Regions from separate parts of the Nocardioides sp. 616 genome, predicted to be linked through region 1. Evidence: predicted binding sites of a transcription regulator. Region 1 holds the regulator's gene; the other holds the start of a gene.
The links. The regulator LexA, encoded in region 1, represses DNA repair genes until DNA is damaged. The targets are predictions, from matches to a motif close to TCGAACANNTGTTCGA.

Region 2: the regulator LexA is predicted to act here: its motif matches at 2,670-2,685, upstream of C5H89_RS14080 (HNH endonuclease signature motif containing protein).

The regions. Positions count from the first base shown of each region.
Region 1 covers NZ_POAG01000010.1:75,874-80,081, forward strand. The annotation lists gene C5H89_RS02285 (LysM peptidoglycan-binding domain-containing protein) at 1-168, opposite strand, end outside; gene C5H89_RS02290 (GNAT family N-acetyltransferase) at 511-1,302, shown strand; gene lexA (transcriptional repressor LexA) at 1,395-2,123, shown strand; gene C5H89_RS02300 (sulfotransferase family 2 domain-containing protein) at 2,180-2,911, shown strand; gene C5H89_RS02305 (ATP-dependent DNA helicase) at 2,905-4,208, opposite strand, start outside.
Region 2 covers NZ_POAG01000020.1:93,371-97,578, forward strand. The annotation lists gene smpB (SsrA-binding protein SmpB) at 1-285, shown strand, start outside; gene C5H89_RS14075 (amidohydrolase family protein) at 287-1,234, shown strand; gene C5H89_RS14080 (HNH endonuclease signature motif containing protein) at 1,216-2,532, opposite strand; RNA gene ssrA (transfer-messenger RNA) at 2,780-3,149, shown strand; gene C5H89_RS14090 (transporter substrate-binding domain-containing protein) at 3,326-4,045, opposite strand; gene C5H89_RS14095 (hypothetical protein) at 4,203-4,208, opposite strand, start outside.

The DNA of each region.
Region 1 (4,208 bases):
GAAGAAGACCCCGAGGACCAGCACGGTCAGCAGGATCGCGGCCACCACGACCACTCGCCCACGACGCGTCAGGCGCACGCTCGAGGACCCCGACCCAGGACGGGCCGCCACAGGCAGGTCACGACCGAAGCGAAGCTCGCGGGTGGGGTTCAGCGTCATGGTGCTCATGGGGACCTCCGGGGGAAGTGGTCAGCCGGTTGGCTTGTGTTGATCTCATGTCTAGTGGTCTCCGCCGACAGTCCTGATCTGCGGACTGCGAGGAGTCGATCAGACGTTCGATCGAACACATGTACGAAGTTAGAGCACATGTTCGAATGAATCAAGCATCTGTGCGAACAAGTGTTCGACCGTGTCGCGGCTGCGAGGTTCGCCGGTCCTTACGCGCTGAGCGCGGATCCTCCGCGAAAGGGAGGAAAATGCACCACGAAACCCGACATTGCCTAGCGATTACGCCGATGTCATCAGTTTGAGGCATGCAACTGTCTAGGCGGCCCCCCTAGCGTCTCCCGCATGCGAGACACGCTGACCACGCCGATGGCGATCATCGAGGCAGACCTCGAAGCTCTCCAACAGGCCATGTCCCTCTCCCCCGTCTTCCAGACCACTCACGAGCCGGACGCGATCCTGTACTGGTCGCACCTGCCTCTTCCGGCGGGCAACGTGATCACGCACGCGCGCATCTCGGCGCGTGACGTGCCGACCCGCGTCCCGGCACTCCTGGGCCCCTACCTCGAGCGCGGACTCCCGTTCCGGTGGGTCACCACCCCCAAGACGACCACCCCTGCGCTGGAGGCGACCCTGGCGCAGGCCGGGATGGTGCCTCGCGAGAACCCGGCGATGCACCTCGCGCTGCAGGAGACCGTCGATCCCGGGACCCCGGACGACGTCTACATCGACGTCGCCTGGCCCGACCACCTCGAACCTGTCAGCTCCATCCTGTTCTCCGGCTTCGGCCTACCCCGAGGCACTGAGGCCGAGCACCTGCAGTTCCTCGACACCCTCGACCCTGCCGACACCCAGTTCTTCATCGCCCGGAGCCTGGTCACCGGCGAACCGCTGGGCGCCAGCACCATGCACCGCCGCGGCACCAGCGTGATGCTGGCCAACGTCAGCACCAGCGAGCACGCCCGGGGCCGGGGCGTCGCGAAGGCCCTGTGCGCCACCATGCTCAACCGCGCCGCGCACACCGAGGCCCGGACCGCCACGGTGCTCGCCAACGACGAGGGCTACCAGGTGTACGTCGACCTGGGCTTCCGCACCAAGTTCAACGTGGTGACCTGGGAGTGGCACCCGCAGACCTGAGGCAACACGCCGTTCGAACACATGTTTGAACTCCGGTCCGGCGACGACTACGGTGAGACCACCGAGATCGCACCACACCAGGAGGACACCGGATGGCCAACCCGCGCGAGACCAAGGGCAAGGTTGTGGCCCTGCCCGACGGCCCTCCCGACGCCACCGGCCTCACCCCGCGGCAACAGCGGGTGCTCTCCACCATCAAGGACGCGATCGAGCAGCGTGGGTACCCGCCGAGCATGCGCGAGATCGGCCAAGCGGTCGGCCTCACCAGCTCCAGCAGCGTGGCCCACCAGCTCAAGGTGCTGGAGGAGAAGGGCTTCCTCAAGCGCGACCCCAACCGGCCCCGGGCGCTCGAGGTGTTCCTGCCCGAGGTGATGGCGGCCCGTCGCGCCATGAGCAGCGATGAGGAGACGATCTTCGACCCCACCGGTGTCGGCGACGCCGCGCCGGCCGCCCGCTACGTGCCGGTCGTCGGTCGGATCGCCGCCGGTGGTCCGATCCTGGCCGAGGAGCGCGTCGAGGACGTCTTCCCGCTCCCGCAGCAGCTGGTGGGCGACGGCACGCTGTTCCTCCTCGAGGTCTCCGGTGACTCGATGATCGACGCCGCGATCTGCAACGGCGACTACGTCGTGATCCGGCAGCAGCCCGAAGCCTCCAACGGCGAGATCGTCGCCGCCATGATCGACGGTGAGGCCACGGTCAAGACGTTCCAGCGCAAGGACGGCCAGGTCTGGCTGCTCCCCCACAACGACGCCTACGAGCCGATCGACGGGACCCACGCCACCATCCTGGGCAAGGTCACCGCGGTCCTGCGCCGCGTCTGAGCAAGGGGTCGTCGCCACTCCGGAGACGAGGCGGCGGGTCGTGTAATCTCACGGCGGTGCGACGAAGCCGACGAGATGCCGAACCCGCCGCCCTCTCCTCCGAGCAGTTCCGCACCAAGCCTGACGACCGGTTCAAGCTGACCGACGAGAGCCAGGCCCTCCTCAAGGAGCTGGACCGCCACAGCGGCGCGTCCAGTCGCCTCTCCCCGTTGAGCTACAACCTCACCATCGGCCATCAGCACCGGTTCATCTGGTTCCGGGTGGCCAAGGTCGCCACCCGCACGATCCGCCACCACTTCACCACCCATGAGGTGCCCCTGGACGTGGACCACGCGATGCGGATCCGCTACCCCATCGACGTGTTCGGGGACTACTTCAAGTTCGCCTTCGTCCGCGACCCGTTGGACCGGTTCGTCTCGGCCTGGCACAACAAGGTCGTGGACATGAACTACTTCCACTTCGACGAGGCCACGCACCGCAAGATGCAGGACGTCGAGGAGTTCGCCCGCTGGGTGGCCGCCCAGGACCTCGGCCAGGTGCCGGGCACCGACCAGCACCTCGCGCTGCAGACCCGGCTCATCGACCTCAGCCAGGTCGACTTCGTGGGACGACTGGAGACCTTCGACGAGGACTTCGCCGAGGTCTGCCGCCGCATCGGCGCACCGGCGGTGCCGACGGTGGCCCAGAACCAGACCGGCTCCCCTGGCAGCACCCGCGAGGTCTCCGACTCGCTGCGGAGCCTGGTCGAGACGATGTACCGGCGGGACTACCAGATCCTCGGCTACTGAGCTGAGTCGCCGGCCAGCCGGGTCAGCGCCTTGCGCACCACCTGCGGGTCGGTCGTGGTCCACATCGGCGGCAGGCTCGCCTTGAGGAAGCCGCCGTACCGCGCGGTGGCCAACCGGGGGTCCAGCACCGCGACCACGCCGCGGTCGGTGGTGGTGCGGATCAGCCGCCCCGCACCCTGGGCCAGCAGCAGTGCGGCGTGGGTCGCCGCGACCTGCATGAACCCGTTGCCCCCGGCCTTGTCTGCCGCGCGCTGCCGAGCACTCATCAGTGGGTCGTCGGGCCGCGGGAACGGGATGCGGTCGATCAGCACCAGCTGGCAGGTCTCCCCGGGCACGTCGAGGCCCTGCCAGAGGCTGAGAGTGCCGAAGAGGATCGTGTGCGGGTCCTCGACGAACTGTCGCGCCAGCTCCGGCAGCTGCGCCTCGCCCTGGGCCAGGGTGGTCAGGTGCGGCAGCCGCTCGCGCACCGCCTCGGCGGCGGTCTCGGCGGCCCGCCGTGAGGAGAACAAGCCCAGCGTGCGCCCCTCGGCTGCGTCGATCAGCTCCACGATCTCGTCGAGCTGGGCCTTGCCCAGCCCGTCGCGTCCCGGCGGCGGCAGGTGGCGGGCGACGTACAGGATGCCCTGGCGGCCATAGTCGAACGGCGACCCCACGTCGAGACCCTGCCACGGCAGGGCGCCGTCGGCCTCGACCTCGGGCGCACCGGTGTCGATCCGCTCGGACGGCTTGAGCCCGACGCTGCCGGCGACCGTGTTGAAGTCGCCCCCCAGCATCAGCGTGGCCGAGGTGAAGACCACGGTCTTGTCGGTCAGCAGCCGGTCCCGCATCTGGCCCCACACCTGCAGCGGCGCGATCGCCAGCCGAGCGGGGATCCGGTCCCGCGCCTCGTTGAGCCACATCACGTCGGAGTCCTTGCCCGCCGCCATCCGCTCGGCGGTCGCGAAGACCTCCTGGGCCATGCCCTTGGCCTGCGTGCGGGCAGCGTCCACGTCGCCGCCCTCCTCCTTGCCGAAGGCCGAGGCCAGGGCCCGCGCCGCGTCGCGCACCAGCACCAGGGCGTCGGAGAGCTGGTCGGTGCGCTGGTCGATCCGGCCCGGGGGCGTCATCGCCAGCGCGTCCGCCAGCGCGTCCGCCGCGTCCGCCAGGTCGTCGGCGGGACTGTTGGCGCCGCCCCGGTCCGCGACGTACTTGTTGGCCCGACGCGCGGCCCGCTCCACGTCGTTGACCGCCAGCTCGTCCGTCGCGGCCTGGGTGACCCGGGCGGTGAGCTCGTGGGCCTCGTCGATCACCACCACGT
Region 2 (4,208 bases), on a different contig from region 1:
ATCCCCGAGTACACCCAGGGCACCTGGACCAACCACGCCTCGCGCCGCAAGCGCAAGCTGTTGCTGAACCGCGCCGAGATCGCCAAGATCGAGCGCAAGGTCTCCGACTCCGGCTACACGCTGGTCCCGCTGCAGCTGTACTTCAAGGACGGGCGCGCCAAGGTCGAGATCGCCCTGGCCAAGGGCAAGAAGGCCTACGACAAGCGGCACTCTCTCGCGGAGCGCCAGGCGAACCGCGAGAAGGAGCAGGCGGTCCAGCGTCGCCTCAAGGGGTTCAAGGACTGACGTGGCGCACGAGGCTCCTGCTGGTCCCACCCCGCCAGCCACGGGGGCGGTGCTCGCCGCCGAGGCCGCGCAGGTACGGGACTGGATCCGCCGTCAGGGCCTCCCTGGACTGTTCGACGTCCACACCCACTTCCTGCCGCCGCGGGTGATCGAGAAGGTCCGGGCGCAGTTCGACAGTGCCGGTCCGCTGATCGGGCGACCGTGGCCGCTGCGCTACCGGGACACCGAGGAGGCGCTGGTCGAGGTGCTGCGCTCCTTCGGGTTGCGGCACTTCAGCGCGCTGCCCTACGCCCACAAGCCCGACATGGCGGAGTTCCTCAACGACTGGGCGGCGGGGTTCGCCAGCCGCACCCCGGAAGCGCTGCACTGCGCCACGTTCTTCCCCGAGCCGGAAGCGGCCGACTACGTGCGCAGGCGCATCGAGTCCGGCGCGGAGGTCTTCAAGGTCCACGTGCAGGTGGGCGCCTTCCACGTCACGGACCCGCTGCTGGACCAGGCGTGGGGCGTGCTGGCCGAGGCCGGGACGCCGGTGGTGCTGCACGCGGGCTCCGGCCCTATCGCCACGCCGTACACGGGGCCGGGACCGGTCGCCGAGCTGCTGGCGCGGCACCCGCGCCTGGCGCTGGTCATCGCCCACATGGGCGCCCCGGAGTACGCCGAGTTCCTGGCGCTGGCCGAGGCGTACGAGCAGGTCCGACTCGACACCACCATGGCGTTCACCGACTTCTTCGCGGGCATGGGCGGGGTGCATCCGCCGGACCTGCTGCCGCGGCTGGCGGACCTGGAGGACAAGGTGCTGCTCGGCTCCGACTTCCCGAACATCCCCTACCCCTACCTGCACCAGCTCGAGTCGCTGGAGCGACTCGACCTCGGGGACGACTGGTTGCGGGCCGTCTGCTGGGAGAACGGCGCAGCACTGTTCCAGCGCTCCTACCGGCGCCGGGCATAGCGGATGTCCCCGTTGGGGAGGCGTTTGTGCAGGTACCGGTCATCGTGGATGCGGTGATGGTGGTGGCTGCACAGCAGCACGCCGTCGGCCAGGTCGGTGGCGCCACCGGCACTCCACGGTGTGAGGTGGTGAGCCTCGCACCAGGTGGCGGGGATGTCGCAGTCCGCCGCTCGGCAGGTCTTGTCGCGCACCGCCAGGGCTCGGCGTTGCGCGGGGCTGAAGAGTCGGGCACTGCGGCCGAGGTCGAGGGGCTCTGAGGCGGTGCCGAGGACGGCGGGCACCAGCTTCGCGGTGCAGGCGAGCCGCCGGGCCTCTCCGGCGCTGATCCGCTCGCCGTTCTGCAGGGTGGCAGTCCCGAGGCCCTCCAGCAGGGCGGTCAGGTCCATGGTGAGGACCAGCGTGGTGGCGTCGCCACCGTGCAGCGGGAGCCGGCTGGGGTCGAGCCCCTCGAGGAGAGCGCAGAAGGCGCGACCGAGCCGCGTGGGATAGGGCACCTTCTCGCCCAACAGGCTGGACGCCCCTGCATTGGACGATCCTGGGCCGGGCGCTCCGCTGCCGGATGCTCCTGTGCTGGAGGACCCCGTGCCCCGCTGGCGCGGGGAGGTGAAGGCCTCGAGCGTGCTCTGGAGTCGGGTGGCGACGGACTTCGGGACCCGCGCCTTGATCAGGGCAGTGCCGTCGCCGAGGTCGCGGATCGACATCGTGCATCCGGTGCGGGCCCTACGCTCCTCGTCCAGGAGCTTCTTGCGCTCGGTGTCCTCGAAGAGGTCCGGCGCTACGACCTCGAGGATCTTGGCGCCGAGGCGCGCCAGCTCCGCAGGACCGAAGTGGCGGGCCTGGGCGACCAGGTGGGATTCGGCCTGGTGCCGGATCACGGAGGTGACTCCGCTGGCGGGGTCCGTGGGGAGGTCGTCCAGGGCGCGAGCGATGGCGTGCCCCTGGTCCGGGTTGACCCGGCCCTCGTCCAGCGCTCGGCCGAGTGCGTGCCACCGGTGCTCGATGGCGTTGGCCAGGCACTGGGTGCGCCGGTGGGTGGCTCGATGGCCGCGGGTGCGTGCGGTGAGCCAAGCCGCGATGTCGCGGTGTCCCTCCGCGTCGGCGACGTCGGCAGACGCAGCGGTGACCCGGAGCTGGAGGGCGTGCAGCCGGGTCGTGGCCTGATCCAGGGCGAGGAGGGCCTGCCGCTTCTGGGCCACGGTCATGAAGAGCGGGTCCGCGCCGGCGACATCTCGCAGCGCCGCCACGATCGCGTCGGTGCACGCCAGCACGGGGTGTTCACTCGAGGACGAAGGCTCCATGGACCGGCTCCTGGCATGACGACGACAGTGAATCCGTCGACAGCAACGGTCTGGAGCCGCGCATCATCGAGGGCCTATCCATGCCGGGAGACCGTGGTCACCCCGTCGGGCACCGGCATCCCGGTGCACTGACTTCATCGTACACATGTTCGAATAGATGCACAAGAGTTCCCCTGCCGCGCCCACGGTGGAATACCGGTCGTGCTTTGCCGGTTGGGCACCGTAGACTGCACGACACAACTCAAGAGGGGCTGATCGGTTTCGACTTGGGACGTTAGTTCCAGGGGAAGCGGGTCGAGAAGCCAGCGTCATCTCGTAAACGATCGCTGGAAAACACAGTTGCCAACTCTAATCGCAACGACTTCGCTCTCGCTGCCTGAGCAGTGATCGAAGGGTCTGACCGGGCATCCGTCTCCGTCCCGGACCCAGGCCTCATCTAGGAGACTTGCTGATCGCTTCCTGTCAGGAGGGGTGATCGGGACTTTTTCCTGACTGGGCCTGTCGGCGACGTGTCTGTGCGAGCGCCGGGGCCGAGAAAAGCGACAACACAGACTGCACCCGGAGAAGACCTGGATCGGCGCTCGAGGACCGGGGTTCGATTCCCCGCAGCTCCACCACACCACCACCACGGGGTCTTCGCAGAAGAACGCGCAGATCTTCGCAGAATTGCCGGTCCCGGTGGGTCACACCGCCGAGACGCAGCCCTCTTGAACGTGAGCCGCTTCGACACCGTCGGAGCGGCTCACGTGCGTGTTCTGCCCAGTCCGTCACAAGCAATCCGTCTGCGCCGACCTCACGCGGCGGGCGGAGCGACTGTCGCGTCGCGTCTACCTGATCGGACGAGCGCCTCGGCGATGAAGCCGGTGGCTTTCAGGTCCTCGACGAAGGTGTGCAGGAATCCGACTGTCTGGGGGCTGCGGGTCCGCGTGGTGCCCACGGCCTGCTGGATCTCCATGAAGCACGGCTCGAGCAGCCGGGTCCCGGGATAGGTGGCAACGAAGTCGACGATTGGCTGACGGATGCCGGCAGCGACCTCCAGCTGCTGCTCGGTGAACACCGAGGTGCCCTCGCTGCCGCGGACCACCTCCGCGTGCGCCAGGGTGCGGGTGAGGAACAGGTCGTAGGCGGACCCCCTCTTGACCCCGACCCGGACGCCCGGTCGGTCGACGTCGTCAGCCGAGGTGAGGGGTGAAGCGTCGGGGACCGCGAAGACCCCCTCGATAACTGCATACGGCGCGGTGAACGCGACCGTCTCCTCGCGGGCAGGGTCGACGGCAAGGAAACAGATGTCGGCCCGCCCCGTAGACATCGCCTCGAACGAGTCACGCGCCGCGTCGAAACAGATCAGCTCGACCGGGATCCCGAGCCGAGAGCCGAGCTCACAGGCGATGTCTACGGTGACGCCGCCAGGAGCGTCTGGTGTGCCTTGGGCGAGCACCGGGTTGCCGAGGTTGATTGACGCACGCAGGGTGCCGGTTGGAGCGAGTTCGTTGGTGATGTCCACGAGCCGCATGGTGCCAGCCTTGTCGCTCGTGTCCGGTGACGTTCCGGTCCGGGTGCTGTTCCGGCGGTCGGGGGTGCGGACATCCGTCTGGTCGTCCAGGCGCCCGGGCTTTGGGTCGGAACCGGTAGACAAGGAAACCCGTATGGCCCGAAAGGGACACACTCAGTCAGGT